Regions from separate parts of the Paenarthrobacter sp. RAF54_2 genome, predicted to be linked through region 4. Evidence: riboswitches for the same ligand, from Rfam matches in the RefSeq annotation. Region 4 holds a riboswitch; each other region holds the start of a gene.

Region 1 (7,636 bases), on a different contig from region 4:
GAATCCGAGCCAACTTCAGACAAGCCTCATGCCCTGCTCTGCAGTGAGCCTCTGACGCTGCCCAGGTAGGGGAAAACCCGCTACGAACGGCTCATGGTGGGCAGCACGGTTCCGTACAGCATGAACCATTGCCACAACGCCTAGGGTCCAAGACCTCGTGAATCGTTCGCCATCTGCGGCAGCCACGGTCCTGCCGCCGGGGAATGCCTTATTCAGGCACGAGTTCCATAGATTTTCATGAGACATGTGAAATCTTTGCGGTTCTCTGCCTACGTAGCCGCCTGGCTCAAGCAGACCTTTCCAGAAGCCGAACATCAGCCCAGCGATAAGATGACCAGATGTTCGTCGGTCTTGGCCCAGCTTGGACCACGCTTCGGCCAACTTACTCCGGCTAGGGCCATCAAGGCCTATGTCGTTCGCATACCAGAATCGACCAAAGACAGTGTCCAGCTGCTTGGCCATCGCATTCCTCAGAGCTACCTCGACGATTGCAATATGAGCAAGAAGTGCGATCGCCACGTCGCGGTCCCAGACATAGAGCCGCCTGGCCAGCGACGCATCGTGGGAGGCAGCAGCCGCGTAAGTTGCCATCCGGACAGGCGTAATTGCCTCATCGAGAGCTCGGTTGTGAGCACCGTTGGACCATGTTTCAAGATTGGCCAAGTCCTCATGCTCCTTGCTAGGCTGAGTGCGAAGTCCCCGGACCCGCCTCTCTGGACCAGAGCCATGATGCGGCCGGGGTTGTTTCTTTGAATTGCCAGTCTAAGCACGTGATTTGCCTGGCCTTCCTCAGATCCGGGTTTATCCACAGGAGGGCTACCGCGGCGCTGTGTATGATCTGCAACCGCGCCGCGAATTTCCCATCTGCCAGCTCCTCCCTTACAGGAAGCCTCGGGCGCTATTCTCAACAAACAGGCAAGAAGAGCTATGGAGTCGCAGGGCTATCCAAAGCACAATTGAGAACCGGAGGTTCGGGAGCTGACTACGCTACTATCTGCAGACGTCGAGGCCTGCGGGTTGACCGGCCGGATTCTGTGGACGGATGGAACGGCGCCGCCGCGGCCCGGCAGCCATGCCAACCCCGAGCCTGCCGAATCCCCAGATCAGAGGGAGCCCGCTTACATCCTCATCCACGGTATCGGCGTTTCGCACCGCTACCTCGCCAGGCTTCATGCCGTCCTGGCCGCGAGCGCCCCCACCTATTCACTGGACCTTCCAGGCTTTGCGGGGACTCCGAAACCCGACCGGCAACTATCCGTTGAGGACTACGGCGCGTTCATTGCCGAGGCACTCAGGGCGTGCGGCATTGATTCGTACATCCTGGTGGGTCATTCGATGGGCGTGCAGTTCGCCATCGAAGCGGCCCTCCGCGAGCCTGAACGCGCCCAGCAACTGGTGCTCATGGGCCCTGTGGTGGACTCCCGGCACAAGAACGTCGCCCGGCAGTCGCTTGCCCTGTTCCTGGACGGCCTTCTCCGGGAAAGCCCGTCGTCCAACTGGATTGTGGTCACGGACTACCTGCAATGCGGGCCCCGCTGGTACCTCACGGAGCTGCCCGTGATGATGAAGTACCCCACCGAAAAGCAGGTGGCCAAAGTCCGAACTCCCGTGCTGGTGCTCCGAGGGAGCCGGGATCACGTCGCCGGGCCGGACTGGGCTCTTCGCCTCTCGCGGGCAATTCCTCAAGGGCGGCTGGTGGAGATCCCGGGCGTGGGGCATGTTGCACAACACATGCGCCCCAAGGCCGTGGCGGACGCTATCAGGAGCTTTGTCGCGGCGACATCCCGCAAGAGTTAGGCGTCCCGCCGGAGTCAGGCAATAGTGCACGACGTCGAATCCCGGCATGGGTGCCCCTTGTTGGGTTTGCGATCTGGAGACTAGGCTGGCCGGGCAAGCACAATAGTAAGTTTGCTTAGGAAGGGCGACCATGACCAGCTATGACCCAGAGGACGATCCCCGGACCTTCGGCGTCTCGGGCGCAGCCGAGCCGGACGACACCGCGGGCGACACTGCCGGCGATCCGGATGATGTCCACACCGACCCAGACATGCGCCAGGACGAAGAGGACGATCCCGCAGCTTCCGCCAACCCCGATCCCCTGGACGGCAATGTCACGGGACTCGAGCCTGGCGGCGGTGTACCCCCAGGCGAAACCCCGCCTGCAGAGGACAGCATGAGCAGCGACCAGGGGCACGAAGAGTAGGTCGTCGCCAAGCCGCTAATACGTTGTTGGCCAACAACTTAACAGCGGTCCAACGGCGTAACAGCGGCTCGACAACGTAGAACCAAACCCAAGGAGCCCAAGGCTACGGCAGTCTCAGGATCTCCCCGAGGTCATAATCAGCCGGTTCTTCGAGTTGTGAGTATGTGCAGCTCTCTGGGGTCCGGTCCGGCCTCCACCGACGAAACTGGGTGGTGTGCCGGAACCGCTCGCCCTCCATGTAGTCATAGGCAACCTCAATGACGAGTTCCGGCCGGAGGGGAACAAAGGAGAAGTCCTTACCGGCGCTCCACCTGCTCTGCGCGCCCGGCATTCGAGAACCTGTAGCTGCCGCGTCTCCTTGATCGGCCCACTGACCCCAAGGATGTTCACTGAATTCCGTCTGGTACGGCTCAAGTTCGGCCACCAGGCTTTCGCGCTTGGCCATGGGAAATGAAGCCACCACCCCCACGTGCTGCAGCTGGCCGGCGTCGTTATATAACCCGAGCAGCATCGACCCCACAACCTTTCCCGTTTTGTGCCAGCGGAATCCAGCCACCACACAGTCCGCGGTCCGTTCATGCTTGGTCTTGAACATGACGCGCTTATTCGGCTGGTACGTCCCTCCGAGCGGTTTGGAAAGTATGCCGTCGAGCCCAGCCCCCTCCAGCTTCACGAACCACTCCTGCGCTTGATCAAGTTCCGTCACCGCCGGCGTTACGTACACGGGCGCCTCAGCCCTGGCGAGCGCCTTCTCCAAGGCGGCTCGACGCTCGGAAAACGGCTTGTCCATGAGGTTCTCCCCGCCCAGGGCAAGGATGTCGAATCCGATGAAGGAGGACGGTGTCTTTTCGGCAAGCATCCGCACACGGCTATCGGCAGGATGGATGCGCTGCTGAAGGCCCTCGAAATCGAGCCTGCTGTCAGCTATGAGGACGATCTCGCCGTCGATCACGCATTTGTCCGGAAGGTTCTTCTGAAGGGCTTCCACCAACTCGGGAAAGTACCGCGTCATGGGACGTTCGTTGCGGCTGCCCAGGATGATCTCGTCACCATCTTTGAAAACGATGGTCCTGAACCCGTCCCACTTCGGCTCAAAGTGGCCTACATCAGGGATCGAAGGAACGGACTTGGCAAGCATGGGCGAAATGGGCGGCATCACTGGGAGGTCCATACGACTATGTTCTACCTGCCAGCCGCGGCGGAAGCTAGTCTTGGGCGATGGATATCTTGGCCGTTCTAGTGGCTGTACTGGCAGCACCTGCCCTCATTGCGGCCCTTTGGTTCTGGGTCTCGCGCCAGAACAGCAAGGGGAAAGTCCGGCGCGGCGCCGCGGGTGGGATCCTGGGCGTGACGGACGAAATTTTCCGACCCGAGACCCATTACGCACACCAAATCCAAAGGATCCAGCTCGAGTTGCCAGCCCCGGCTCCGGCCCCGGAGCCTAAGTCCTAACGGACCTTCGCGCTGGAAGGCGTCCCGCCCGTTACATTAATGTGACTTTACTATGGCGCTCATGTACGGTCTAAGAGCGACCCGTATCTCCGCTGGGCCGCTTCCGGGTTGACGCCGAGCTCTGCCGCAAACCGGGATCCGCCAGACTAGCGGCAGAGACGGGGGACCCAGAGTTCCCGGGCCTGATTTTCCATGGGCCCTTGGGGTGAAGCCGCCATGTGCGGCCGGACGGCCTCGTCCGAACCCGACAGCTAACCTCGCAGGCGTTGAGAGGCAACCACCATGTCCCCAACCATGGATCAGCCGCGCCGCGCCCAAATAGCGCGCGAGCGTACCCAACCAACCGGACGCCGTCGGGCCCAACCCAGCGGATCCTCCACCAGCACGCCGGAAGCAGAAACAGGTTTTACAAGCACGACGCCGGAACCCGCCACTGCTCCTGTTCCCACCCCTGCGGCACCCACCACGCGCGCAGCCGCTCGCGCGGCAGAGCGTGAACGGGCAGCCCAAGCTGTAATCGCTCCTGAAACAGCTCCGGCAGAAACAGCACCGGCGGACTCTGCCCCAGTAGACTCCGCTGCTCTGGAGCCGGCTACGGCTGCGATTCCAACAGTTCCGGCGCCCACGCCGCTCGCTCCCGAACCGGCTGCAGATCCCGAGCCCGCCACCGCTGCCATTCCAATGGTGGCTGCTGCTGCACCCACCCCCGCCGCGCACGAACCCGAGCCCGCCACCGCTGCCATTCCGATAGTGCAGGCGCCCACGCCCGGCACTGGGGATCCGGTCACAGCCGAAATTCCGACCGTTGCCGCCCCTCTTCCCACACCTGCGGCTCCGGCGTTCCCTGCTTCGCCGGCGGAGTCAAAGAGCCCTGCCCAGCTCGCGGCAGCCGCCACCGCCGCAGCTGGTCTCGCAAGCCGGAAAGCCCTTCGTGCCCAGGCATCCGGTAGCGGGACAGCCCCTTCCGCGACAACGGCTGCCGAGTCCCCGACGGGCGTTGCCCCCACGTTTGGAGCGTCGTCCTTCAGCCACGAACCACACGCAGTCCTCACCAAGGCCGCCTCGGTCAAGACAATGGGCCAGCGCATGGCAGTCGTCGCTGGGGCATTGGGCCTGGTATTGACCGTTGGCACCATGAGCCAGGCCTTCGAGCTTCCCTTCTTCGGGCAGGAAACACCGGCTCAGGAAGCCAGTGACGCAAAGACGGGTGGCGACAGCAGGCAGTCAACCTCGGCCACCCCCGCACCCAGCTCGTCCAGCTCCACTGCATCAGCTTCGTCGGCGACCAGCGAGGCCGGACAGCCGGCAACTGTTGCAACGCAGTCGTCAGAAGAGGCACCTGCTCAGGGGTCGTCGTCGTCACTTCCGACTCCGCAAGTTTCACTCGCGGATCCTGTTTGGGTCCCTTCGTCGGCCCCGTCGGCTGTTGTCCCTGTGCCGGGCGTGACAACTCCTGTCCCAACCCAGCCGGCCCCGAGCCCGGTTCCCTCGGACACGGTTACCACCCCACCCGCCACAACGACGCCCAGTCCCACGGTTACTCCGACACCTACTCCAACCCAGACTCAGGCACCGAAGCCAAAGCCAACCGGAAATCCAAATGCCACCACGCCGTCAAGTGGTTCAGCCTTGGACCTGGACGGCATACTTGACGGCGCCACAGGGATCTTGAAGTGAGCACGCAACTTCCCAGGACCCGCAAGCACGTCGGATGGCACGGCCGGTACTGCAGCAGCAGCCGCACTGCCACCTTCCGCAATCGGATGGGCCGTTGGAGCTGCCAACGGCTGCGTCGGGCCTAAGGAATCACAGCTACAGCAATCACGGCAACAAGATGAGGCAGGCACCCGGGTGCCTGCCTCATCTGTTCCGTCTCGCTTTTTGTTTCGTGTGGCTCTTGTTCCTGGCCTGGCGTTTCTAACCCAGCAGCCACGCGACCATGACCAGCGCCCCGATGCAGAGCACCGTTGTGCAGAGGATGACGTCCCTGGCCATTGTCATTCCGCGTCCGTAGGGAGAAGCGAAAAGGAAAACGTTCTGGGCGGTTGGAAGGGCTGCCATGATGACGCTGGCCAGGAGGTGCTGCCCCTCCAGGCCGAACACAAAGCGTCCCAGCACCCAGACCACCACGGGCATGCCCGCCACCTTCAGGGTGGTTGCCACCACGGTCTCCACGCGGCCATCCCCCTTTTGGAGAGGTGCCTTGCCTGCCAGCGACATCCCAAAAGCCAGCAGAACCATCGGGACGGCCGCGCCGGCCAGCATGTCAATGGGTTTCTGGACGAGTTCCGGAGCCTCCCACCCCGTCAGAGCCACCACCACTCCCAGCCCCGAGGCGATAATCATGGGATTGGAGAAGGGCTGCAACAGCATTCGTTTCCAGGAGATTTTTGTGCCACCTGCCACGCCCAGGACGCTGAGGTAGAAGGGTGCCATGATCAGGAGTTGAACCAGAAGGACTGGAGCAACGTGCTGCGCCGTGCCCACTGCATACAACGAGACAGGAATGCCAATGTTGTTCGCATTGGCGTAACTACTGGCCATGGCACCAACTGCCGTTTCGGCGACCGGCCGCCGGAAGAACAGGAAGCTCAACAAACAATAAAGAAGGCCTATAACGGCTGCCGACAGGAGTGCCAGAGGGGCATCGACCCCGAGTGCGGCACGGATATCGCTTTCACCTACCACCGTGAACAGCAGCGCCGGATTGGTGATGTAGAAGGCCGTTCGAGTCAGTGCGTTTTGGACATCGGGTGCCAGCACTTTGTAGCGGGCTGCGAAATAACCCACTGCGATGACCGAGGCGACGATGAGGATCCCCGAGACAACGCCGCCCACAGTGCTCCTAAAATTGTTGAGAAACCGCTTTCTCAGCGTAGGGGACGTCTGAAGGACTGTCCACTTCAGCGCTACCGTTCCACAACACGCGTTCCCCAGGGCTAGGCGATTCAGCTTCCGGGTCCCGCCCTAGATCCGGGGACGTGAGGCCCACCTTTGGGCCTTTAGTGCAGCATGCAGCTCGAGCCGGATCCCACCGCTCAACGGATCAGCTCCGATGAGTTGGCGGATCCGGCCGAGGCGGTTGTAGATGCTGCTCCTGTGCAAGTGGAGTTTCGCTGCGACGTCCTGCACGGAGCTGTCGTTGTCGTAGAGCAGTTCCAGCACTGGCAGGAGTTCGCCGTTCTTGTCCGCGTCTTCCAAGGTGCGGAAATGAACGGAGCCCGTGTCATCCCAGCCGCCCGGCGCTTGAAGACGATCGAAGAGTTGATAAACGCCAACCGCCCGGCTCTCCACCAGTTCCCCGAGGGGCGGATCCACGGCTGCGGCCTGTGCTGCCACTTTGGATTGCCTGTAGGCCCCTGCCAATTGCCGGATGACTTGGAACGGCTCGCTGATGCCCAGGATCACCCGATCCACCGCGCGGCCCGCCCGCTTGGCGAGCTCCAATTGATAGTGCACCAGGACCTGGGCGTGATCCGCCCGGCCACCGGATTCCCGGAACAGGACAACGGAATGCGTCTCCGTCCCGGCGCTGAATAACGCGGCGTTGACACCGATCGTGGACTGCAACGCTGCTGTCCGGTGGGTTAGCGTTGCAGCAATGGGGTCGACGTCGGTTCCGCCACCATCCGCGTCCAGGACGGTCACCAGTTGCCACGGACCGCGGCCCTGGATCTCCTTCCAACCGGCCACCGTTGCCACTGCGTTCGACTCCCCGGCGCAGGCCGCCAGAAACTCCTGCTCCCGCCTCCTTCGGAACTCTGATTCGGCCGTGTTGGAATCGAGCAACAAACCCGCCAACAGATCCAGTTCGTCACGCACGCCGGGCAATTCGGCGAGTATCGCCGTCGCGGTTTGCTCCTCAAGGTCCTGCTGCACCCATAAGTAGCCCACCCGAAAACCGCGCACCAGCAGCGGGACGCAAACCCGGCCGAGCATGCCCAGCTCGTCGTTCGCCGGAACAACAACCGGGCGCACCGC
Region 2 (7,636 bases), on a different contig from region 4:
CGCTCTACGGAACAGTCCTCGTCCAGCAAGTACTTCACGCCCAGGCGGTCAGCGGTGTCAAAGAGCGTACGGGTATTGTTGGGCTCCGAAATTCCGACGACGGCGTACCGCAATTCGCGTCCGGCGGCGGTTTCTTCCTGGGCCATCTGGAGGAATGGTGTGCCGGAGCTCGGGGTGGGCTCATCACGCAGGTCAAAGTGGGCATCCAGGTTCAAGACACCCAAGCGCTTTCCGCTTTGCACCGCGTTGGATCCGGCCACGCCCAGGTAGCTGGCAAACGCCGTCTCGTGGCCGCCGCCCAGCACCACGGTGAGGTTTCCGGCGTCGAGCAGTTCCGAGATGGCGCGTCCGGCGCGCTGTTGTCCTTCTTCCAGTGAGTCGCCCTCCACAACCACGTCGCCGGCGTCGAACACGTCACGGTCCAGGTGGAACGCCAGCGGGGCCAGTGCCGAACGAATGGCAGCCGGAGCCGCTGCGGAACCGGTGCGGCCCTTGTTGCGCCGCACCCCGGCGTCGCTGCAGAAACCCAGCACGACGGCGGGACGAGAGGCACCAGGAGTGGCAGGGGAAGTAAGGGGTGCTACGGCCTGCCACCAGCGGCGATGTTCGTCGCCGTCGCCGTCAAAGCGGCCGGTCCATGGCGTGGGAAGGACGTCTACGGAGGGGTTGGTGCTGGTGTTTGGGGCCATGCCTTAAGCACACCCCACCTGCGTGCCAAAAAACAGCTTTAGCGTGCCCCAGTGTCTGAAATGCCGGACAACGCTACTTGACGCCCAACAACTCCTCCACAGTTCCGATGCCGAAGAACAGCAGGAAGGCGGCTGCCACTGCCCACATCAAGGGGTGGACTTCACGTGCACGGCCCTGGAAAGCGCGGATCAGGACGTACGAGATGAAGCCCGCGCCGAGGCCGTTGGCAATGGAGTACGTGAAGGGCATGAGGGCGATGGTCAGGAACGCGGGAATACCAACGCCCCAGTCCTGCCAGTCGATCTTGCCAACCTGGGACACCATCATGAAGCCCACAACCACCAGCGCAGGTGCAACGGCTTCGAACGGGACCAGGTTGATGAGCGGCGTGAAGAACATGGCCACCAGGAAGAGCAGGCCCGTGACAATGGAGGCGAGACCGGTGCGGGCACCTTCGCCAATGCCCGCGCCCGACTCAACGAAGATCTGGTTGGACGACACGGACGCGCCGCCACCAACGATTGCGCCCAGGGCATCAACCTGCAGGACGCGGTCCACGTTGGGAATGTTGCCGTGCTCGTCCACGGTTCCGGCCTCGTTGGCCAGGCCCACCATGGTGCCCATGGCGTCGAAGAAGATGCTGAGGAGGATCACGAACGCCAGCAGCGCAGCAGCCACGAATCCGAGGTGTTCAAAGGCCCCAAAGGGGTTGGCTTTGCCGATCAGGGAGAGGTCCGGAGCGCCCCATTCGGAAAGTGTGGGGGCCACCAGGGACCAGCCGCGCGGGTTGACGTTTTTCCCGTCGAAGCTGGGACCAATGTGGAGCGTGAATTCCAGGATGGCGGCCAGGGCGGTGGACACTACGATGCCGATCAGGATTGCGCCGCGGATCTTGCGCACTACCAACGCGATGGTCAGGATCAGGCCGACGGCGAACACCAACGTCGGCCAACCCATCAACTTGCCCTCCACACCCAGGCCGAGCGGGACAGTAGTGCCTGCGGCATCCGGAATTCGCCGGACAAAGCCGGCGTTCACAAGGCCGATCAAGGCGATGAAGAGGCCAATGCCCACTACGATTGCCGTCTTAAGGGCTTCCGGGACGGCCCTGAAAACGGCCGTGCGGAATCCGGTGAGTACCAGGATGAGCATGGTGACACCCGAAAGCACCACAAGCCCCATCATGTCCGGCCACGTCAGGCCCGGGTGGGAGGCAACGGTCACGGCCACGAACGCGTTCACTCCCAGCCCGGTTGCCACCGCGAAGGGGTGCTTGGCCCAGGCGCCCATGAGGATGGTCAGGATGCCCGCCACGAATGCAGTGGTTGCCGCTACGGCCGTGAAGCCAAGAGATGCTCCGCTCGAGTCTGCCCCGGAGAGGATCAGCGGATTCAGCACCACGATGTAGCTCATGGCGAAGAAGGTCGCGAAGCCGCCACGTATTTCCCGCGAGTATGTGGACTGGCGCTCGGAGATCTTGAAGTAACGGTCGATTGCAGAACCTTGTTTCAGCATGAAGGTCTCCGGGGATCGGGGGAGTTTGCTCTCAAATCCTATGCCCGCCGATGCGGGGTGTCGGGACGATTCGCCTAGTCTGTAAGGAAGCCAACACTAGGAGAAACCGCCCCATGCGTACCATCCGCCCGCTTCTGGCCGCCGTCGTAGCCGCTCTCGCTTTCGCTTCCGCGTTGCTGCTGGGCGCCGCTCCGGCCTCCGCACACGACGTCGCCGAATCAACAACTCCGGCCAACGGTGCGCGGGTAGCTGAAGTGCCGGCGTCGGTGTCGATCACGTTTAACAACCGGCCACTGGCCATCGGTTCGGGCGTAACTGTCACCGCTGGGGGCGAAAACTGGGCAGATGGCGCAGTGGAGATCATCGACAACATGGCTGTCCAGAAGCTGCGTCCGGGCGCTCCGGCTGGCGAATACACGGTGGTGTGGCGCGTGGTCAGTTCAGACTCCCACCCGATTGAGGGAACTTTCAAGTTCACTGTTTCCGGAACCAGCACGACGACGGCGAGCGGCTCAGCAGGCGCCTCCCCATCGGCTTCGGCAGCCGTTCCGACGGCGGGGACGGCAGCGCCCGGTACCGAAAATAGTGAGCCTGCTCCGGCAGCTTCCCAACCCTTCCCCTGGAGCATTGTTGGCCTCGCCGTCGTGGCAATCGGTCTCGTGATCTTCCTCGCTGTTACAGCCCGGAAGAAGCTGGCGGCTCCGAACGAGCCGGATGACGAAAATTCCGCGGAATAACGGGGTTTTCTACATACTAGCGAAGATCTCGAAACGGTCACTGCGACACGCCAAAAACGAACTGCTCGTTACGTAAATGTGACTTTGAAGTGATCTTCCCGTACGGTTGTACTTGTGCCTGTTCCACGTAACGGGCATTTCCGGGCTGATTGCCTAGCTCTGCCGCAGTCCGGAATCCGTTCGCAGACAAACCTACGGCAGAGACGGGGAACCCATTTTGGCCCGCTTTCAGAGCGCGCCTTGGGGTGAAGTCACGAAGCTTCCGCTGCACAGCGGGGGATAGTGGCCGGGTGACTCCCATCCGAATCCGACAGCTAACCTCGCAGGCATCGGGAGAGGCTCTTTCATGTCTTCACGCATTCTTCGCGGCCGTCGTAAGGCGGACAGCGTACGTCCTAATCCGTTCATCTCCATCTCCAAGGCTGTTGCCAGCAACGCATCTGGCGCGGGTCGCCAAGCCGCTGTTATTGCAGCAGCTTCGGGCCTCGTCCTGACAGGCTCCATTGCTGCCCACGCAGCAGAGACCCCTGTTCAGCGCGATTCCAGCCCTGCTACGGTCGCCGAGACCGTCAATGAGGGTCCCACCAAGGTTGTTACGGCCGCCTCCACGGCCACGATCAACTTCGAGCGCCCTGCGGTTGCTTCCGTTGCGGCTCCCGTTATTGAAAAGCCGGCACCCGTTGCTCCGGCTCCGGTGGCCAAGCAGGCCCCAGCAGCGGCCACTGTGAAGGCCGCCGCAACTACTACGGCTACCGCTCCGGTGGCAGCCGCGCCTGCTGCTGCAGCTCCGGCTGTTGGTGGCGTCAACGCTGCAATGGTCGCCTCGGCTTACGCCCAGATCGGCATCATGCAGGATTGCACCGCCATGGTGGAACGGGCCCTCGGCTCCGCAGGCATCCCGGTTGGCGACCTCGCACCCATGCAGTTCCTGAACTACGGCAAGGTTGTCAGCGACCCCCAGCCCGGTGACATGATCGTCCAGTCCGGCCACGTAGCCATCTACATCGGCAACGGCCAGGCCATCAGCGGTGGCATCAACGGCAACCAGACGGGCATCCACCCGATCAGCTGGCTCACCGCAACCGGCCCCATCACGTACGTACGCGCTGGCGCCTAAGCTTCACGCTCCAACTCAAAAGGCCGGTGCCTTCGAGGACTAACGTCTTCGGAGGCACCGGCCTTCTGAGTTAACTTTTGTTCGTTTCTAAGCCAGGGCGATGCCCGGCGAAGCTGGTAGGGCCACCTTGGATGAGATTGCTTGCCCTACTGCCTTGGCTTGCCGGAGTACTTCCTTGGGCGTGGGTGTAATGAGTTCCCCCACGCCTACCAAGTGCATTCCCACGGCACGCATGGCTGCCACGAGGTTCTGGCCTATGGCGATTCCCAAGTCCGTAAGCATTCGGCGCAGTTGGCTCTGGGCGCAGCGCGTCACCACGATGTGGTCGGCCAGAAGAACTCCAGTGGCTGTATGCACGGCCCATTGCCGTGGGGTGGATTCAAGCGGGCCGTAAACGCTCAGCCCAGCCCTCTGGCTGGCCGTGTTCAGGCTTGCTGCGAGTCCGTATCCAAGCTGCTGGGACGAGTCGCCGCCCAGGAAGTCCAGACGAACAGCGCGTGTGGTGGTGCGGACATCCAGGTGATGGCTTGCGGCGTAGTTGCGCAAGTGGCGCAGGATCTCGTTGCGTTCCTGCATTGCCGCGGGGTCCGCTGCGTCGCAGCGCTGGAGCATTCCCGTATGGACCGATGGTCCGGTGGTGGACAAAGTACCAAAGCCATCCAGCACGATGGAACCTACGCCATAGCGGCTGAGCTCGCTGGCAACAGCCAAGCCGGACAGGCCGGTGCCGATCACCACGGTGGTAGTCCGTTCCGTGACGGAATCAGGAGTGAGTGACACTGCTTGGGTTCCTCCTTGACGTGTGTGCCTTTCGGCAGCGCGTGGGATCGCGTCCGTGTTCCCCAAGCGGCCGCAAATAAATGGCCGGGTTGTGTCCTGGGACACTTTTGCCGGCCATTCGGTGACTCGAACACTACCGAACTTTTTCTGCCATGGATAGCCTCGGCGGCAGCGTGTTTTGGATGTTCATCCGCAGCGCAACCTGGAGGGCGGTGAGCGTGCCGAAAACCGAGCCCGGACCGTTATCCACATAGCCCATAGTCGCCTTGATTCGGCATTGCCAACCGAGAATAGTGGGCATTGGAAGGAGAACCCCGCGGGTTTCTTCGGCCTCGGCTATTGGTTGCACGCCAGCAAGGGGACACCGGTACGGAGAACCTCTGGCAGAATGGCCGGAACATCAAGCAGTAGGTGGAGAGGCGGGCCCCAATGGACCAGCACGGCAGACACGTTGAAGAACCACGGGACGACGAGGAGCAGGCAGTGGCGCCTGGTGGAATCGTCGTCGGAGTGGACGGATCCGAGCATGGTCAATGCGCCCTTGTGTGGGCCGCGCGTGAGGCGGAACGGCGCCAACTTCCCCTGCATATAGTCACGGCTTATTCGGTGCCCATCTTCGCGGCATCCGGCCTCGACGGCGGGTACGCCACTGTGGACGATTCCGTGATCCGCGAGGGCGCGGAAGCAATCGTCAAGCAGGCCATGGATAAGGTCTCGAAGTACAACCTCGACGTCGATGCTTCGGTGGAGAATGGCGATGCCGCAGGGGTCCTCCTGGACTTGTCCGCAAACGCCGCGCTCCTGGTGTTCGGCAGCCGTGGCCGTGGCGGCTTCGTTGGGCGTCTCCTGGGCTCGGTCAGCAGCGCCTTGCCGGCTCACGCAAAATGCCCCACCGTAACGGTCCCGCTCTACTGTGCGGACCGTTTGGGCGAGAACACCGAGGACAAGCACATTAAGGCTGAGCACGCCAAGGCCGGGCCGCGCACGGTGGAAAACGTCGTCGCCGTTGGTGTGGACGGTTCAGAGCAGGCGCGCGTCGCTGTCCTTGAGGCAGCCGAACAAGCCCAGCGGATGGGCGCCAAGCTCCGCGTCATTTGTGCGGTGCCGCAATACAGCGGCTCCTTGGCCTGGGTGCCCGCACCTTTGGACCGCGATGCCCTGTTCGCGGACATCAAAGTCCAGCTGGATGCAGGCGTGGCTTGGCTCCGCAGCCATTTCCCGCAGTTGACTGTGGAAACCGACCTGAGGGACGGCTCACCCGTTGACGTCCTGGTTGAGGCCAGCCGGGGCGTGGAGCTGGTTGTCCTGGGTACACGGGGCCGTGGTGGTTTCGCAGGCATGCTCCTTGGTTCCACTTCCGACGGCGTCCTGCATCACGCCAAGGGACCGGTCCTCGTGGTTCCGGACCGGGAGGACCCGCGGCTGGCAAACCGGCCCAAATTCGGACCCATGCTCGGTGCGGCTTAGGCCGCTGGCGCGCACCGTCCATGGATAACCGGGAGCCTGGGAAGCATCGGCAGAAAAACAATGCGGGCGCGGATGTAAGTGGCCCGGTCTTCATTCGGGATATTGCGGACATCCGGGCGGACATGCTCCCCGAGGTAGGTGGCAAGGCCGCCAACCTCGGCGAGTTGAGTGCCGCCCGCCTGCCGGTGCCGCCAGGCTTTTGCCTGACAACGTCCGCCTACCGGTACGCCCTTTCAGCGATTGGCATGGAGGACATCTTTGCGCTTCTGCAGGACGCCGAAGCGTCTGACCTTGACGAGCTGAACAGGCTGGCCGCCCGGGCCAGGTCCTTGGTGCTCGACGCCGGAGTTCCCACCGACGTCGCTGAGGCAGTGCGGGCGGCGTATCGGAAGTTGGGAGACGCTACACCCGTGGCAGTGAGGTCCTCAGCCACGGCCGAGGACCTGCCCTTCGCCAGTTTTGCCGGACAGCAGGACACTTTCCTGAACGTCGTGGGAGCAGACGCAGTCCTGGATGCCGTAAGCCGCTGTTGGGCATCGCTCTGGACGGACCGGGCCGTGAGCTATCGGACAATCAATGGGATAGATCATTCCACAGTGACGCTGGCGGTCGTTGTCCAGGAAATGGTGGATTCCGCGACGGCCGGGGTGATGTTCACGGCCAACCCTGTCACGGGGCGGCGCCGTGAAGCTGTGATCGATGCCAGCCCCGGTCTGGGCGAAGCCGTGGTGTCAGGCGCCGTTAATCCCGATCAGTACGTAGTTGATATGCAGAGCAACTCCATCCTGAAACGGACCCTCGGCGACAGACAGGTAGAGATCCGATCGCTGGCTGGCGGTGGCACTGAACGAATTGAGCGAGCGGGTGGTGCTGAAGCACTCGAAAACCACTCCGTGCAGCCGTGCCTCAGCGATGACCAGATCCGGGCGCTGGCCGATTTGGGCAGGCGCGTCGAGGCCCACTATGGAGCCCCGCAGGATACAGAATGGGCGATCGATTCGTCCGGAAAACTGTGGCTCACACAGGCAAGACCCATTACTACCCTCTATCCGTTGACCTCGCGAGTGCTGGCGACTCCCGGTGAGCACGCATTCCTGAACTTCAGCCTCGCCCAAGGCCTCACCAGGCCTCTGACGCCCATGGGTCTGGCGGGTATCCGCCTGATAGCCTCCAGCGTTGCCCGCAGGGCTGCCTTCGATGTCCCAGATCCACGCTCAGGACCATCGCCTTACTATGAGGCCGGGCAGAGGATCTTCTTCGACTTCACATCCGTGCTTCGCAGCAGGGTGGGCCGGGTCATTGTGCCGCGCATCTTTGACATCATGGAGGC
Region 3 (7,636 bases), on a different contig from region 4:
CTTCCCGTGGCCAAGCGCTGCGAGCAGCGGCCCCCCAACGGTGAACAATGCCATCATGGCCGCCAGCGGATTCCCGGGCAGGCCCAGCACGAAGCGTCCGTCCGGAAGCTCCGCCAACACGGCCGGGTGGCCAGGGCGCATGGCAATGCCATCGATCAGCAGCCGGCCGCCCAGTTCAGCCACGGCCCTCCTGAAATGGTCCGTCCCTGAGCGTCCGGTACCGCCCGTAGTAATAACGACGTCGGCCGGCGGCTCCGGTGCTGCATATGGTTCCGCGGGTTCAGGCTCGGTGTCCTGCAAAGCCGCAAGCCAGTCGTCGTAGTTGTCGCCAACCTTGAGTTGCTCTCCTGCGATGCCACCAAGGAGTTCGACGACGGCGCCAAGCTGAGGTCCGAAGGTATCCCGGACCTTCCCCGGTAGGGGAACTCCCTGCGTCACCACTTCCGAGCCCGTCAGGAGGAATCGCACCAAGGGTTTCCCCAGGACTTCCAGCTCATCGAGGCCCGCCAGGGCAGCCAAGGCAATGTGCGCAGGATTCAGGACGGTACCGGCTTTGAGCAGCACGTCCCCTTCTGCCGCTTCCTCGGCAGCTTTGCGGATGTGCTGGCCATTGCGTGGCTCCCCCGGCTTCGCCAAGCCGCCGAGCGCAAGGATCGGCAGGCCGTCGTCGTCCGTGGTAATAACGCCGCTTTCGGTGCGCAGAACGGCCTTGGCGCCGGGCGGAATGAGTCCTCCGGTGACGATGGGACTGGCCTGGTGGGGAGCAAGTCTGTGGCCGGGCTCAACAAGAATCCATGGACCCGTTCCGTTGACAGCCCAGCCGTCCATGGCGGAGGACGCATAGTGCGGCATGTCCTGAATGGCCACTGCATCCGAGGCCAATGTCCTTCCCAAGGCAGCCTTCAACGGCACTGGGCTTGGCGGGATGGGAGCGGCGACGTCAAAGGCACGCTGCCGGGCCTCATGCCATGTGTGTGCCGCGTGGTGGTGGCCCTGTCCGGGGGCCTCGGTCATTCCGCCTCAGTCCCGGGCTCCAGGTATTGCTTGGCAACCTGGCGGGCCAGATCCAGGGCAGCGCTCATGGCGGTGTCGTCCGCGGCTTGCCCGATCCCCCTGGCCATGCCGGCAGCGTAACCTGCGATGAACGTTGTCAGCGGCGCAGCAGGCCGCACCACGGAGTGGGCTGCAACTCCTGCCACGGCAAGGACTTCATTGATGTCCACTTCAACGCCCTCAAGCTCAAAGGCCTGCAACAGTGTGCGGCACCAGTCCTCGAGCGTCTCTTCCTGGCTCTTCATGTCCGCCTCCTGCTCGTTGTGTATGCCCAGGGCCGCGGCGTCCTCCCACGTGTCCACATCATCGGTAGACCCATCGGGGACGGTAACGGCCAGCAGGTTCAGCCTAGCAAGCAGCCGGAACACTGAAGAGTTCGTTAACCCCGAAGCTGCCGCAACTTCCCTTTCCAATGCCCGGGTGCTGTAGATGCCCAGGAGGGGCTGTTGCCGGCCGTCGGCTGAGACGGCCATTGCGCCTTCTACTTCAGGATGCGCACGCAGTCCTTCCCATAGCGGCTCAATGCCCCTGGCGGCGTGCGGCATATCGCATGCCAGGACGAGCGTCCACGGCGCTGGCTCCCCATTGTGGTGAAAGGCCGCCAGACCGGCAGCAATGGCGGCGGCAGGGCCGGCAAAGGCCGGCTCCTCCCGGGCGCTAAGAACTCCATCAGGCAGGACGCCACCGATACCAGAGGTGTCTGGACCAACCACCACCACTGCGGAAGCACCCCGCGCCGCCTGCAGGGCATGCGAAAGGAGGCTGGCGCCGTCGAACGTTAATCCGGGCTTGGGCACGCCACCGAGGCGGGTGGCCCTGCCACCCGCCAGAATCACAGCGTTGAACTCCATCCGCCCAGAGTACCCGGACGGCGGGAGGGCAACAGAAATCGATCAGGCGGCGGATTCCGGCAACAGGAACGGATCCCAGTCCGGCGCAGGTTTCTCGAGTTCTTTGATCTGCCACATGGTTCCTGTGGGCACGCCAGGTTTGAAACGAAGTTTCCAACCCATCTCGGCGAGCGTGTGGTCACTCTTGGCGTTGTTGCATTTCAAACACGCCGCAACCAGGTTTTCCCAGGAATCCGCGCCGCCCCTGGATTTGGGGTGGACGTGGTCTATGGTGTGCGCTGTTTTCCCGCAATAGGCGCAGCGATGGCCGTCGCGGCGGAGTACCCCGCGGCGGCTCACGGCAGTGATCTTGTTGTACCGGGGCCGGATGTAGCGATTGAGAAGAATCACGGATGGTCTTCCGAGAATCTCCTGTGGCCCGACGACAGGCTCGTCGCCTTCGGCCACCACGCTAGCTTTTCCAGTCAGCACAAGGACCAGCGCCCGGCGGAAGGTTACTACCGCCAGCGGTTCATATCCAGCATTCAGAACGAGTGTGCGCATGCACGTACCTCTTCACGGCCGCACCCGTCAGGGGCACGAGGGCCGGCTGCCCTCTGCTTGTACGGGCTGTGGATCGACAACACAAGGGTAAGCACTCATATGCCATATCAACGAATTTTTCTGCCGTTTCACCTGCGGTGTTGGCGAAAGTTCATGCGCGGGACACCTTGCTCGTTAAAGCAGAACACCCCGCCGGCCTGAGCCTCGGGGTGTTCTGTGGAGTATTTGATCAGCCGTTGACGCGGATGAAAACGGGGCCGGAGCCAACGTTCACGCTGAACAGTGCCGTGGTGGATCCGTTCCATCCACCGTGGACTGCCATGCCGTTGCCGACGTAAACAGCGATGTGTGCCATTCCGCCGTAGCCACCGTTGGCGTAGTAAGCGAGGTCGCCGGGCTGCGCTTCAGCTGCACTGACCGTGCGGCCGAGGGAGAGGTAGCCGGCCGGCCAATCGTGGAAGTGAATACCGACGGCGGCCAGCGAGTTGGTCACCAGCATGGTGCAGTCCTGCGTGACACCGAGCTGTGCGTAGGCCGCTGCAGCGATAGCTGCACCGAGGCCACTGGATGCAGCAGGCGCCTTTGCCGCGGAGGTATCAGTGTTGACCGCCAAAGTAGCGGTGCCGCCGGCAGCCGGAGCTTCCTTGGCAGGTGCCTTCTCGACGACGGGAGCCGGGGCTTCGACAGTCTTGACTACGGGGCGCTCGTAGGAGATGGCAACGCTGGAATCGGCAGCAATGGTGGCCTGGGCAACCGACTGCACATCAAGGGTGGACGCAGACGTGGATTCGCGCTGGACATTGGTATCCGCAGCATTTGCAGCCACGCCGCTGGTCAGGACAAGGCCTGATGCAGCTGCGATCACTGCTGCCTGACGGCCAACGCCACCGGCGTTGTCGCTGACAGCCTTGGCAATGACGGCAAGTGAGCTGGTCTTGGGGGCCTCAGCTCTATGCCGTGCAACCTTGTTTGCACTGGTCATGATTACTCTCTTTTCGTATCCGCGCACGGTGGGGACGCACGCAGGTTATGGGCGGCCAGCACTTGGGGGGCATGCTGGCTTACCCCGAATGGGATTTTCCTAGCGGAGGGTGAAGAACGAGGATGTGCCGGTGGCTGCGACCGGGGTCAGGAGCGTCCCCTGGCTGGGGTTGAGCGCGCTGATCATCATGCCGTTGCCGACGTAGATGCCCACGTGGGCTCCGCCGTTCTGCATGACGAGATCGCCGGGGGCCGGCGTGCTGGTGGGCTTCATGGCCGTCCAGGCATTGACCCGGGGGATGCTGATGCCGGCCTGGGCGTAGACCCACTGGGCAAATCCAGAGCAGTCCCAGCCGTTGGGGGAAGTGCCGCCCCAGACATAGGGGTGGCCAATGCCGGTGTAGGCAATTGCTGCGAGTCCGGAAGCTGCCGCGCTGGATGCGGCATCCTTGGCCGTGGAGGACAGGGCAGCGAGGGTGTCGCCCGTCTGGCCTTCGGCTGCCTGCGTGCGTTGGGAGGCGCGCTGAACCTTGGGGGCTTCCTTGGTAACCACAACGGGGCTTTCGAAGGAAACGGTTGCCGTTGGCTCAGCGGTAACAACTGCGGTGGCGACCAGCTGCTGGGTGCTGGAGGATTCCGACTTGGAAACGTCGGTGTCAGCGGCCTGGGCCGGGAGTCCAACGCTGAGAACAAGTCCCGAGGCTGCAGCCAGAACGGCGGCTTGGCGGCCTACGGTGCCTGCATTGGTTGAGACAGCCTTGGAAAGGGTGTTCAACGGGTTCGTACGAACCAATTCGGCGCGATGGCGCGCAGGGGTAGTGCGTGATGACACGAAGGTAGCCTCTCCCAATGCCTGCGAGGTGAGCTGTCGGATTCGGATGGGAGTCATCCGGCCGCGCCGCTTCAAGGAAGCTTTTGCGACTTAACCCCAAGGCCTTCTGATTCGAAGGCCAAAATTGGTTCCCCCGCCCCTGCCAGACGATTTTTGCGAACGGACCTCGAGTGGTGGCAGAGCTAGGCAATCCACTCAAGTGCATCGGCCCCCTAAAAAGCCGATGCGCTTTAGACGGTACAACAGATGTTCGTGAATGTCACATTCAGGTCACGGGCGTGTCATGAATGCGATAGACAACCATCAACTGGCTCAGAGCCAGCCCATGGGATCTACGACTTCACCGTTTACCTGGACCTCGAAGTGGAGGTGGCAACCCGTAGATGCGCCTGTAGTGCCGCTCAGCGCGACAGTATCGCCGCGGCTGACAGTCTGGCCCACCTTGACGTTGAAGGACGACAGGTGGTTGTACGTGGTCTCGAGGCCGTTGCCGTGGTCAATCACGACGCGGTTGCCTCCGCCGTACTCATGCCAACCTGCGAACGTGACCTTGCCTGCGGCTGCGGCGTGAACGGCAGTTCCGCACTGGGCTACGAAGTCCTGGCCACGGTGGAAGTCACCGGTGCCGCCGGTAAGGGGGCTGACGCGGTAGCCAAACGGCGATGCCGTGACGAGCTTGTCCAGAGGGCTTCCCAGCGTGCCAAGTGAGGAGGCGCGCTGGATGCTCCCCGCTGACTGGGCGCTCAGCAACTGCTTGAGCTTGCCGTCAGGATCAGCGGCGGTAGCGACTGCTGCGCGACTGAAATCGATTTTGGCAGAGGCTGCCGCAGAAACTTCGGGCTGGCTGCCACCGGGCACGGAGAGGGCCGCCTCGGCTTGGCCGGATTCGGATGTGGCCATGACGGGGCTTGTGACAGGCAGGCCTACAGTCAGGGCAAGTCCGGTGGCGGCAAGCGCGACTCCGGCCTTCTGCCCGACACCACTGGCTGCGGCGAAGTCGGCCACCTGGCGCAATGGGCTCTTGCGGCGGCGCACCTGACGCGGGGTGTCGCGTGGCCGGATCTCCATTGCTGCGCGGGCTGGCCGCAGCTCAGCAGCGGGGCCGGACGCGCGGCGACGGCCCCTGACGTTCTGCGATGTCAAACTCTGTTCCTCTCTGGAAAGCCTGCGAAGTTAGCTGTCGGATTCGGGTCAGAGAGTTCAAAGACCCGGTCCGCACGAAGCGCAAACGGCACACAGGTATCCCCGGAAGGACTTGCGTTAGTAGGCACTTCTGCTGCGGACTTCACCCCAAGGCTGCTTCTTTAGGCAGCCGCTTGTGGTTCCCCCGCCTCTGCCAGTAGTTGATGACACACCTGATCTGCTGGCAGAGCTCGGCTCCAGATCAGGTAACGCTTTGGTATCGGCGCTAGTAGATAACTATAGGCGATTAAAGCCCGCAGTAATAAATTCGTTATCTTGTCAAACGACCGTGTTGTGGACGCCCCCATATCACCAGTCGCAGAAATCCGCAGGTCACACGCGCGCCAGGCGCACCAAAGTGAGATCTGACACGCCTTAGGGTCAGCTGACAGCGACGAAGACGTGCGCAGCTACCTCGGGAGGCAGCTCCAGTGCTCCTTCAATACCGGGAACACGGACGGAGATGTATTCCCCCACCCGTTCCAAGGAGACAGTTGCGCCTGGACGAATTCCGCCTTCATCGAGCTGGGTGAGGAGTTCCGGCTCAACCTGGATGGGTTCAGCAAGCCGGCTGACTACTACGCGGGAATCGGCAGCGTACCCGTCCATGGCATGCAGCAGGTTCACGTCCAAGCGGGCAAGGGGCTGGTTGGCGAGGCCGCCAAGCGCCTCCAAACCCGGGATGGGGTTGCCATACGGTGACTCGGTGGGGTGCTCCAACAACTCATACAGGCGCCGTTCCACCCGTTCACTCATGACGTGTTCCCAGCGACATGCTTCGTCATGAACGTATGCCCAGTCCAGACCAATGATGTCCGCCAGGAGCCTCTCGGCAAGGCGGTGCTTCCGCATGACTTCGGTGGCCCGCTTGCGCCCGACTTCGGTCAGTTCCAGGTGGCGGTCGTTGGACACAATCACCAGGCCATCGCGCTCCATGCGTCCAATGGTCTGGGAAACCGTGGGACCCGAGTGCCGCAGACGCTCCGCAATGCGTGCGCGAAGAGCCACGATGTTCTCTTCTTCAAGCTCCAAAATGGTCCGAAGATACATCTCAGTGGTATCGATCAGATCCGTCATCCAGCTCAGCTCTCCTCGAACGCATTTCTTGCGTAATCTCCACCGTACCGCGTCCCCGCCAAGGTGGATGGTGTGCAACCGACACCTCAGGAACGTCAACCCAAGCCTAGCTTATTTGGAATTACTCTGGATAATTTTTCCCTGGGTCGCAATGCCCATGATGGTCCGGCATTCCACGTGGCGGACTATGACAACCGCAGATTCCTGACGGTGGGTCCGGTCAGGCAGAATGAGGGAGTCGAAGGGGCAGCCGATGCCACCTGCCCACCTCCCCCTCTCTAACCGATACCCATTGGAGCCACACGTGAGCGACAACAGCATCACTATTCCCGCCGACCTGCTGCCCAAGGACGGACGCTTCGGCGCGGGACCGTCCAAGGTGCGCCCGGAACAGGTCCAGGCCCTGTCTGACGCGTCGACCACCATACTTGGGACGTCACACCGTCAGGCACCGGTCAAGAACCTGGTGGGTTCGGTGCGCGAAGGACTCAGCCAGTTCTTCCGTGCACCTGAGGGCTACGAGGTTGTCCTCGGTGTCGGCGGCTCCACGGCTTTCTGGGACGTAGCGGCTTTCGGCCTGGTTGAGAAAAAGGCCCAGCACCTTTCCTTCGGTGAGTTCGGTTCCAAGTTTGCCGCGGCCACCAACAAAGCCCCCTTCCTCGATGCATCCTCCATCATCAAGTCAGAGCCCGGCACGCGACCGGCCTCCCAGGCAGAGGCCGGCGTTGATGTCTACGCCTGGCCCCAGAACGAGACATCAACCGGTGTTGCAGCCCCCGTCAAGCGCGTAGAGGGCGCCGACGCCGGATCGCTCGTCCTGGTGGACGCTACCTCAGCCGCCGGCGGGCTGGACGTGGACGTCGCCGAATCGGATGTCTACTACTTCGCCCCGCAGAAAAACTTCGCTTCTGACGGCGGTCTGTGGCTCGGCCTGTTCTCCCCCGCGGCGTTGGAGCGCGCCGCCCGCATCAAGGCCAGCGACCGCTGGATTCCGGACTTCCTGGACCTGCAGACCGCAATTGAGAACTCCAAACTGAACCAGACGTACAACACACCTTCGCTGTCCACGCTGGTGACTCTGGACGCACAGGTGCAGTGGCTCAACAGCAATGGTGGT
Region 4 (7,636 bases):
TCACTCTGGCATTGGAATGGTTTAAGCACCAGCGTTGAATTCAGGACGAAACCACGTAGATTTACTTCATGATCGACATTTCAGCCTTGCGTGCTCTTGTAGCTGTGGAACAGCACGGATCGGTAGTGGCCGCCTCCGATGTAATGGGCTACAGTCCCTCAGCGGTTTCCCAGCAGATCAAGAAGCTGGAGAAGCAAACGGGAGTTGCCGTCCTGGAACGTAACGGCCGCGGCGTACTCCTTACCGAACGGGGCCTTGCCCTCGCTGGCTACGGGCGGCGAATCATGGACGAGCTCGAGGAACTGCAGGCAACGCTCCTCGCCGATCCCGCGAAGCCCTCGGGTCTGCTGCGGCTCGTAGCATTCTCCACTGCCTGCCGTGGCTTGGTGGGGCCAATGCTCGGACGCATCGGGACCACCGATTCTGAGCTTGAAATCAGCGTGCTGGCCGAGGACCCACGTGAGGCCGTCCAACGAGTGGCCTCAGGCGAAGCCGATCTGGCCGTGGTGCACAATTGGAACTCCGTGCCGCTGGTCATTCCGGAAAACCTGGTGCACGAGGACCTTTGCCTGGACCAGGCCGACGTCCTGGTTAACAGCACCCACGCACTCGCTGGACGGACCGTCGTCGAGCGTGAAGACCTGCTGGATGAAATTTGGGTCAGTACGCCGGCTGGCGCCATCTGCAACGAAGCCTTGCTGCAGATCTTTGCCGGGCTTGGGCGCGTCCCCGATATCCGTGTGTACGATCCCGATTTCTCCACCCACATCGCCATGGTGGAGCAGGCCGTGGCAGTAGCACTCGTGCCGCGACTCGGCCGGCCACCCCTGCCGCCTGGCGTAGTTGCCGTGCCGGTCGTTAATCCCATTCAGCAGCGGGCAGTGGGAATCGTGTATCGAAAGACCATGACCGCCAGCCCCAATATCCGGCACGCCGTCAGGCTTCTCCGCGAAATAGCGCCCGAGCACGAACTGCCAGTACGGGGTTAAACCATCCGTACGGGGCCAAACGACGGCGCTGTTACTTGCGGGGCACCTTAAAGTGCGTCAGACGGGCGTCCTGCCCATCCAGTTCCGCCCATGACTTCTCAGTCTCCAGGACAGTCAAAGCGCTGGTTGGGTACCGGCTGGCAGCGTCCATGTACGCGTCATGGTCCGAGTCGCGCGATGCGAGGTGCATGGCCAGATCCTGGACGCCGGGCATGTGCGAGATCACCATCAAGGTGGTGACGGTGTCCGGGACGTGATTGATCACGGTCAACATTCGATTCGCTGAAGCGGCGTACAAACCGTCTTCGAGCTTGGGCGTCGGGGCTTTGTCCCCCAGCTCATCGCACACCCACGTGCAGGTTTGGCGGGTCCTCACCGCAGACGAGCACAGAATGAAGTCTGGAACTACGCCATGCTTGAGCAGCCACCTACCAGCCAGCGGAGCCTCACGGTGTCCGCGTTCCTCCAGTGGACGCTCATGGTCCGGCACCCCCATGGGCCAATCCGCTTTGGCATGCCGCATAATCACCAGGCGCCTGATGTGATGGTCACTCATAAACCAACCCTATAGCCGCAAACGCCCATCCGCCGCGGAGGCCAATACTCAGGTAGCGGCCAGACGGACGCTCCGGGGCGGTGCGGTCGCTGTAGCGCAGCGGGCCATTTTGGTGAGGGCGCGGTAGCGTAGCGGGGCATCTTGCAGCGGGCGCTGTAGCGTAGCGGGGCATCCCGAAAGCGCCGTTGTTGCGTGAGGCACGAGCGCAGGCGCAAAGGGATCGTCCCGCGAAAGCGAAAGGGCCCGCGACCTGGCAGGATCGTCCCGCGAAAGCGAAAGCGCCCGCGACCTGGCAGGATCGTCCCGCGAAAGCGAAAGCGCCCGCCCTTACAGGACAGGCGCTTTCGGCTGCAGCAGCTACTTAGATCGAGTATTCCGGAGCGGCCCAAACGATAACTTCGGGGTGCTCGTAGAAGCGGTAGCCCTGGCCACGTACGGTGCGCACCGTGTTGGCGAGGCGACCCAGCTTGGAACGGAGGCGGCGGATGTGGACGTCGATGGTGCGCTCGTTCGGTACTTCCTCGGCGTTGCGCCACAGGCCCTCAAGCAGTTCGTCGCGGCCCACCGTGCGGGTGCCGTTTTCGACGAGGTAGTTGAGGAGCTCGAATTCCTTGAACGTCAGGTTCAGGGACTCGCCGTCGAGGTGGACTTCGCGGCGGGCGAGGTCGATCAGCACGCCGGAGGGGCGGGCTTCCTGCTGCGGTGCCGGGCGGGCAGCCTCGGTGCGCTGGCGGGCGGCGACTGTGGGGTCACCGAAAGTGGAACGTACGACATCGAGTGCGGACCCGGGCGCCCCGGCCGGTGCGACGGCGACTGCAGCGTAGCTCTCAGCGCCGGTGACCAAGGACTGTGCGTAGGCCCGGATTTCCTGGGCGAGCTTAGCGATGGAGGTTCCTGCCGCTGCTGCTGTCTCTTCGTCGATGCCCATGTAGAGCACGAAACCGCGTGCCACGTTGTCGTTGGCGACGGGGCGGAGGCGGTCAGACTGCGCAATGACGGGGGTAGGCGCCGTCATGGGTGCTGGCTCGTTGGTGGGAACTGCCCGCAACTGGCCGTAGGAGTTGGGGTTGTACCCCTGTGGCACGTAGCCGGGAGCCTGCTGGCCGTTGCCCTGGGGGGCGGGGGCGTAGCCGGGACGGTTGCCGAAGCCGGGGCGGAGCCCTGCGTTTGAAGCGGCCTTGTTGGCGTTTCGGACGGAGATGTGGACGTAACCGGATGCAACTGACATGGAGTGATTACCTCAAAAGTGAATAGCCGTCATCGCGGCTTCGAATGCTGGTTGTCCCCGCAATGAGTTTGGGGAAGGGCGCCCAACGCTGGGCTAGGGGGCGAATGCCTGAAACTTCTTTGGGGTGGAAAGTTAGGCTTGCATTCGACAACAGCGGGTCTCGTCGCCAGCGGGTGAGCTGGACCAGATTGCTGCGGCTGCAGGTGCTGTTGAGTTCTTGTTCACATTGGAAGTGTGCAACGTAACAATGGCAACACGCAAGTAACAAAGCGCCGAACCGTCCACATTTTGAGACAAGAGGGTCTATTGTGCTGCAGATCACAATTCTTTCACTACGGAAAATGAACGTCATTTCATTCGGTTCCGATAAGAAATATTCGGCTTATGGTGAATTTTCTTCGGCCAATGGTGCATGATGCCCTTCCTGATTCCCGGCAGGCGCAAGACGACGGAATCTCAAGATCTGAAACACTTGCTGTCCAATCGCAAGCCACTCTCGTCTCGAATTTTTCCCTCAAAATCTGCTACAAGCCGTAGAAAGGGCGCGCATGGGACGGCCATGCCCCGCAACGCCTTCCACCGAACTCCCACGTCGCTAGTGTTGACCTCACAGCGTCCTCACAGGCTCGGCAAAGCTTCGCCAAACCAGAAGAATGGAGAGTTGTCCCATGGCATCCCCGCACTCCATGACGAACAACCTTCCCCAGCTTTCCCACCCGGACGGCTCTCCTATCCGGGCCCTGGTGGTGGACGACGAACCCAGCCTCTCCGAGCTCATGAGCATGGGCCTTCGCATGGCAGGCTGGTCCGTCGCGGTAGCAGCCGACGGACCAGAAGCCGTGAAGCTTGCCAAGGACTTCCGCCCTGACGTGCTGGTGCTGGACGTGATGCTTCCAGGATTCGACGGCGTCGAGGTCCTCAACCGGATCCGTACCTTCGCGCCGGAAGTGCCCGCGCTCTTTCTCACGGCCAAGGACGCTGTCCAGGACCGCATCGTAGGTCTTGCCGCCGGCGGGGACGACTACGTCACCAAGCCCTTCAGCATGGAGGAAGTCCTCCTTCGCCTGCACAGGCTCGTCCAACGTTCGGGCGTTGCCGCCATGGACACGGCGGAACTGGTGGTGGGTGATCTCACGCTGAACGTGGATACACGGGAAGTCTCGCGCGCCGGCGAAGACATCCAGCTCACGGCAACGCAGTTCGAGCTGCTTCGTTACCTTATGGAGAACCCCAAGCGCGTGGTCAGCAAGGCGCAGATCCTGGACCGCGTCTGGGACTATGACTTCGGCGGGCAGGCCAACATCGTGGAGCTCTACATTTCCTACCTGCGCAAGAAAATCGAAGCCAACCACCCGCCAATGATCCACACCATTCGTGGCGCCGGCTACGTCATCAAGCCTGCGGACTGAATCTTGTCCACCCTTTCAGGAGTAACCCGCAAGACCCAGCGGAACTGGCTCAATCCCACCACCTGGCATCTGCGCACGCGATTGGTCCTGGTGGCCATGGCCTTGCTGGTGGCGATTTGCGGGGCAGTCGGAGTGGTGAGTTACGCCTCCATGGACATGTACTTCAACAAGCAACTCGATAAGCAGTTGGAGCAGGCGTCAAGCCGCGCGAATGACTTCGGCAGGCCGCCGTCGAACTTTCCCTCAAGCGGGCGGCCGGATCCGCTGGAGGCCCGCGGCCAAGGTGCCGGTACCCTCAACGCGAGGATTGATGGTTCCACTGTCATTAACTCCGGCCTGTTAAATTCGAATGGCCGCCGCGTCGCACTTTCGGCAGAAGACAAGCAGGTCCTGCTCTCACTCCCCCGTGACAACCGGCCTGTGGACCGTTCATTGTCCAACGGCGACTACCGGCTGGTGGGAGTAGACACCACCTACGGCGACGTGATTGTGACGGGCCTGCCGTTGGCTGATAAGCAAAATGCCGAGGCCTCGCTGGTATGGACCATGGTGTTTGTTTCCTTTGGGGGTCTGGTGCTGATCGGCCTTGCCGGTACCGTCATCATTCGCCGGACCATGCGGCCGCTGGAGCAACTATCGGAGGTTGCAACCAAAGTATCGCGCCTTCCCCTCGACGCCGGTGAAGTGGCACTCGCTGTGCGCGTACCGCCGTCGGCCTCCCATCCTGGAACGGAAGTGGGCAGCGTTGGCCACGCTTTGAACCAAATGCTCAACAACGTTGCCAGGGCCCTGGAAGCCCGTCAGGAGAGCGAAACCAAGGTCCGGCAGTTCGTTGCGGATGCCTCCCACGAACTGCGGACGCCGCTGACCGCCATTCGGGGATATACCGAATTACTCCGCATGACGGAGAACTTCACGGACGACGGCCGGAAGTCCCTGGCACGCGTCCAGAGCCAGTCCGAACGCATGACCACCCTTGTGGAGGACCTGTTGCTGTTGGCGCGGTTGGACGAAGGCCAGCCATTGAAGGTCACGGATGTGGATCTTACCCAGTTGGTGATCGAGACCGTCAGCGACGAAAAGGTGATGGCACCGGATCACATCTGGAAGCTCCAACTCCCCGACGAGCCCATCACGGTACGCGGGGACGCAACCCAGCTGCATCAGGTGCTGGCCAATCTGCTGTCCAACGCCCGCAAGCACACCGATCCAGGCACCACAGTGGTCACTGGCGTCATGCTCTCCGCGGACGGTACCGCGGTGGTCACGGTCACTGACAACGGGGCTGGCATTCCGCCTGAATTCCAGGGCCATGTGTTCTCGCGTTTTGCCCGCGCTGACGCCGCGAGATCAGGCTCTGAAGGAACCTCCGGATTGGGCTTGTCAATCGTCGAATCAATCGTCCAGGCGCACGGCGGAAGCGTGGCAGTAACGTCCAAGCCGGGGTGCACCGAGTTTATTCTGAGACTCCCCTCAGTTTCGAACGACCACGTATAACGAATCAGGCAACATGACGCGCCGTGACCGTGATCTCTGTTACCCAAATGTGACTTAAGCCGAAACCTCCTGTACCTTCGAAAGGGTGGGTCGCCCATAGTTGGCCCACACCCGGGATGCGCCGAGCTCTGCCACTTCCCGGAGTTCCGTTCTCATTCGAGGCAGAGACGGGGGACCCAGAGTCTCCGGGCACAGTACTTTCCTTGCCCTTGGGGTGAAGCCGCAGCTACGCGCGCGGCCGGATGACCTCATCCGAACCCGACAGCTAACTCCGCAGGCGCTGAGAGGTAATCACACATGTCTGAATTCAACGATCAGACGCGCCCTTCCGCGCGTCACCGTGACGAACACAACGCTCCCCTGACCAAATCGCAGTCTGTTCTGAAGACCGCTGCCCGCCGCGGCAAGACCGGTCAGCGCATGTCCGTTGTTGCAGGAGTCGTTGCCGCAGCATTGGGCGTCGCATCGCTCGGCCAGGCCGCAAACGCCGCATTCAACCTCCCGGAAACGAGCCAGGCGTCCGAGACGCAAGCCACGGCCCAGGTCAGCAACAAATCAGCGGAAATCTCTGCGTCCCTGGATGCTGCTGCCAAGAAGGGCACCGCCGATAGGGCCGCTGCAGATCAGGCAGCAGCTGCACAGGCCGCTGCCGAGAAGGCTGCCGCTGAGAAGGCTGCGGCCGAAAAAGCCGCCGCCGACCAGGCAGCAGCCGCACAAGCCGCCGCCGAAAAGGCTGCCGCTGATGCAGCCGCCAAGCAGGCTGCCGATGCCGCCGCTGCTGCAGCCGCAGCCGCAGCAGCTGTTCCCAAGGCCGTGGACGATCCCGCTGCTGCCAAGGCGTACGCCGCCAGCATCCTCGCCAGCTACGGCTGGGGTCCGGGTGAAATGACTGCCCTGAACACACTGTGGGAGAAGGAATCCAACTGGCGAACCACCGCGACCAACGCGTCCAGTGGCGCCTACGGAATCGTGCAGTCTCTGCCGGCTTCCAAGATGGCAACTGCCGGCGCCGACTGGGAGACCAACTACCAAACCCAGATCAAGTGGGGCCTGAACTACATCAAGGAACGCTACGGCTCCCCCTCGGCCGCCCTCGCCTTCCACTTGGCCAACAACTGGTACTAAGCCAACTCAATAAGCAGGTTTGAGCCCACCCCAGCGGGCTCAAACGTGCAGGGCCTGATTACCGCCCCGATTTCCGCCGTTCGCAGCAGTGATTACTGCAGCTGACAGCGGGAACGGGGCGGTTTTCGCGTTTCAGGTGACGACGGCTTGCACCTCACGTAACGTCAGGACTTAGCGTTGTGCCCATGACGGGAACAACAGGAACCGGACCGTGGAGCATCGGTGAACTGGCCACAGCATGTGGCGTCAGCGTGCGGACGCTCCACCACTACGACGAGATCGGGCTGCTGTCCGCAAGCCAAAGGACATCATCCGGTCATCGCCGATATTCGGAGAGCGACCTGCGCCGGCTATACCGGATCAGATCGCTTCAGATGCTGGGGCTTCCGCTCGCGGCCATCGGCAAGGCGCTGCAAGCACCCGAGGATGATCTGGAGTCCCTTCGAGACCTCCTCCAACAGCAGCTGGTCCATGTGCAGGAGCATGCCCAGCAACTCCAAGCGCTCCAAAACCGTTTGGGAGAGCTGTTGTCACGAATGGACGAACACGCCATGCCCACCCCTGAACAATTCATGTCAACGTTGGAGATGATTACCGTGCTCGAAAACAACTTCACAGCCGAACAACGCCAGCAACTCGCGGACAAGCGGGAAGAACTTGGCGCAGAAAAAGTCGAAGCCGCCAAGCAGCAGTGGGCCGCCCTTGTGGAAGAAGGACTGGCGCACGTGGAAGCCAACAGGCCCGTCGCGGACCCCTCCGTCCAGGAATGGGTGCGCTCATGGGACGGCATAGGTTCCATGTTCCACTCCAGTGAGGACACCAAGGCCGCAGC

The links. Region 4 has a riboswitch for cyclic di-AMP ahead of AB4Y87_RS12800 (hypothetical protein). Riboswitches for the same ligand answer to the same signal wherever they lie in the genome.
Region 1: linked by a shared signal. The riboswitch ahead of AB4Y87_RS11465 (hypothetical protein) and the one ahead of AB4Y87_RS12800 (hypothetical protein) in region 4 are both predicted to bind cyclic di-AMP.
Region 2: linked by a shared signal. The riboswitch ahead of AB4Y87_RS01930 (NlpC/P60 family protein) and the one ahead of AB4Y87_RS12800 (hypothetical protein) in region 4 are both predicted to bind cyclic di-AMP.
Region 3: linked by a shared signal. The riboswitch ahead of AB4Y87_RS19530 (M23 family metallopeptidase) and the one ahead of AB4Y87_RS12800 (hypothetical protein) in region 4 are both predicted to bind cyclic di-AMP.

The regions. Positions count from the first base shown of each region.
Region 1 covers NZ_JBFRDV010000009.1:104,625-112,260, reverse strand. The annotation lists gene AB4Y87_RS11490 (hypothetical protein) at 16-663, opposite strand; gene AB4Y87_RS11485 (alpha/beta fold hydrolase) at 979-1,797, shown strand; gene AB4Y87_RS11480 (DUF6480 family protein) at 1,928-2,203, shown strand; gene AB4Y87_RS11475 (ATP-dependent DNA ligase) at 2,307-3,374, opposite strand; gene AB4Y87_RS11470 (hypothetical protein) at 3,422-3,655, shown strand; cyclic di-AMP (ydaO/yuaA leader) riboswitch at 3,785-3,935, shown strand; gene AB4Y87_RS11465 (hypothetical protein) at 3,938-5,332, shown strand; gene AB4Y87_RS11460 (AEC family transporter) at 5,573-6,493, opposite strand; gene AB4Y87_RS11455 (PucR family transcriptional regulator) at 6,623-7,636, opposite strand, start outside.
Region 2 covers NZ_JBFRDV010000002.1:101,381-109,016, reverse strand. The annotation lists gene hutG (formimidoylglutamase) at 1-689, opposite strand, end outside; gene AB4Y87_RS01940 (NCS2 family permease) at 763-2,205, opposite strand; gene AB4Y87_RS01935 (copper resistance CopC family protein) at 2,319-2,942, shown strand; cyclic di-AMP (ydaO/yuaA leader) riboswitch at 3,117-3,285, shown strand; gene AB4Y87_RS01930 (NlpC/P60 family protein) at 3,289-4,059, shown strand; gene AB4Y87_RS01925 (FAD-binding protein) at 4,147-4,839, opposite strand; gene AB4Y87_RS01920 (universal stress protein) at 5,269-6,306, shown strand; gene AB4Y87_RS01915 (PEP/pyruvate-binding domain-containing protein) at 6,327-7,636, shown strand, end outside.
Region 3 covers NZ_JBFRDV010000021.1:29,725-37,360, reverse strand. The annotation lists gene AB4Y87_RS19555 (molybdopterin molybdotransferase MoeA) at 1-1,014, opposite strand, end outside; gene AB4Y87_RS19550 (NTP transferase domain-containing protein) at 1,011-1,904, opposite strand; gene AB4Y87_RS19545 (HNH endonuclease) at 1,947-2,447, opposite strand; gene AB4Y87_RS19540 (NlpC/P60 family protein) at 2,677-3,429, opposite strand; gene AB4Y87_RS19535 (C40 family peptidase) at 3,529-4,260, opposite strand; cyclic di-AMP (ydaO/yuaA leader) riboswitch at 4,265-4,428, opposite strand; gene AB4Y87_RS19530 (M23 family metallopeptidase) at 4,573-5,403, opposite strand; cyclic di-AMP (ydaO/yuaA leader) riboswitch at 5,410-5,639, opposite strand; gene AB4Y87_RS19525 (metal-dependent transcriptional regulator) at 5,824-6,519, opposite strand; gene serC (phosphoserine transaminase) at 6,824-7,636, shown strand, end outside.
Region 4 covers NZ_JBFRDV010000011.1:73,277-80,912, reverse strand. The annotation lists gene AB4Y87_RS12825 (LysR family transcriptional regulator) at 69-989, shown strand; gene AB4Y87_RS12820 (SixA phosphatase family protein) at 1,021-1,545, opposite strand; gene AB4Y87_RS12815 (winged helix-turn-helix domain-containing protein) at 1,907-2,773, opposite strand; gene AB4Y87_RS12810 (response regulator transcription factor) at 3,442-4,182, shown strand; gene AB4Y87_RS12805 (sensor histidine kinase) at 4,186-5,679, shown strand; cyclic di-AMP (ydaO/yuaA leader) riboswitch at 5,814-5,971, shown strand; gene AB4Y87_RS12800 (hypothetical protein) at 5,977-6,804, shown strand; gene AB4Y87_RS12795 (MerR family transcriptional regulator) at 6,990-7,636, shown strand, end outside.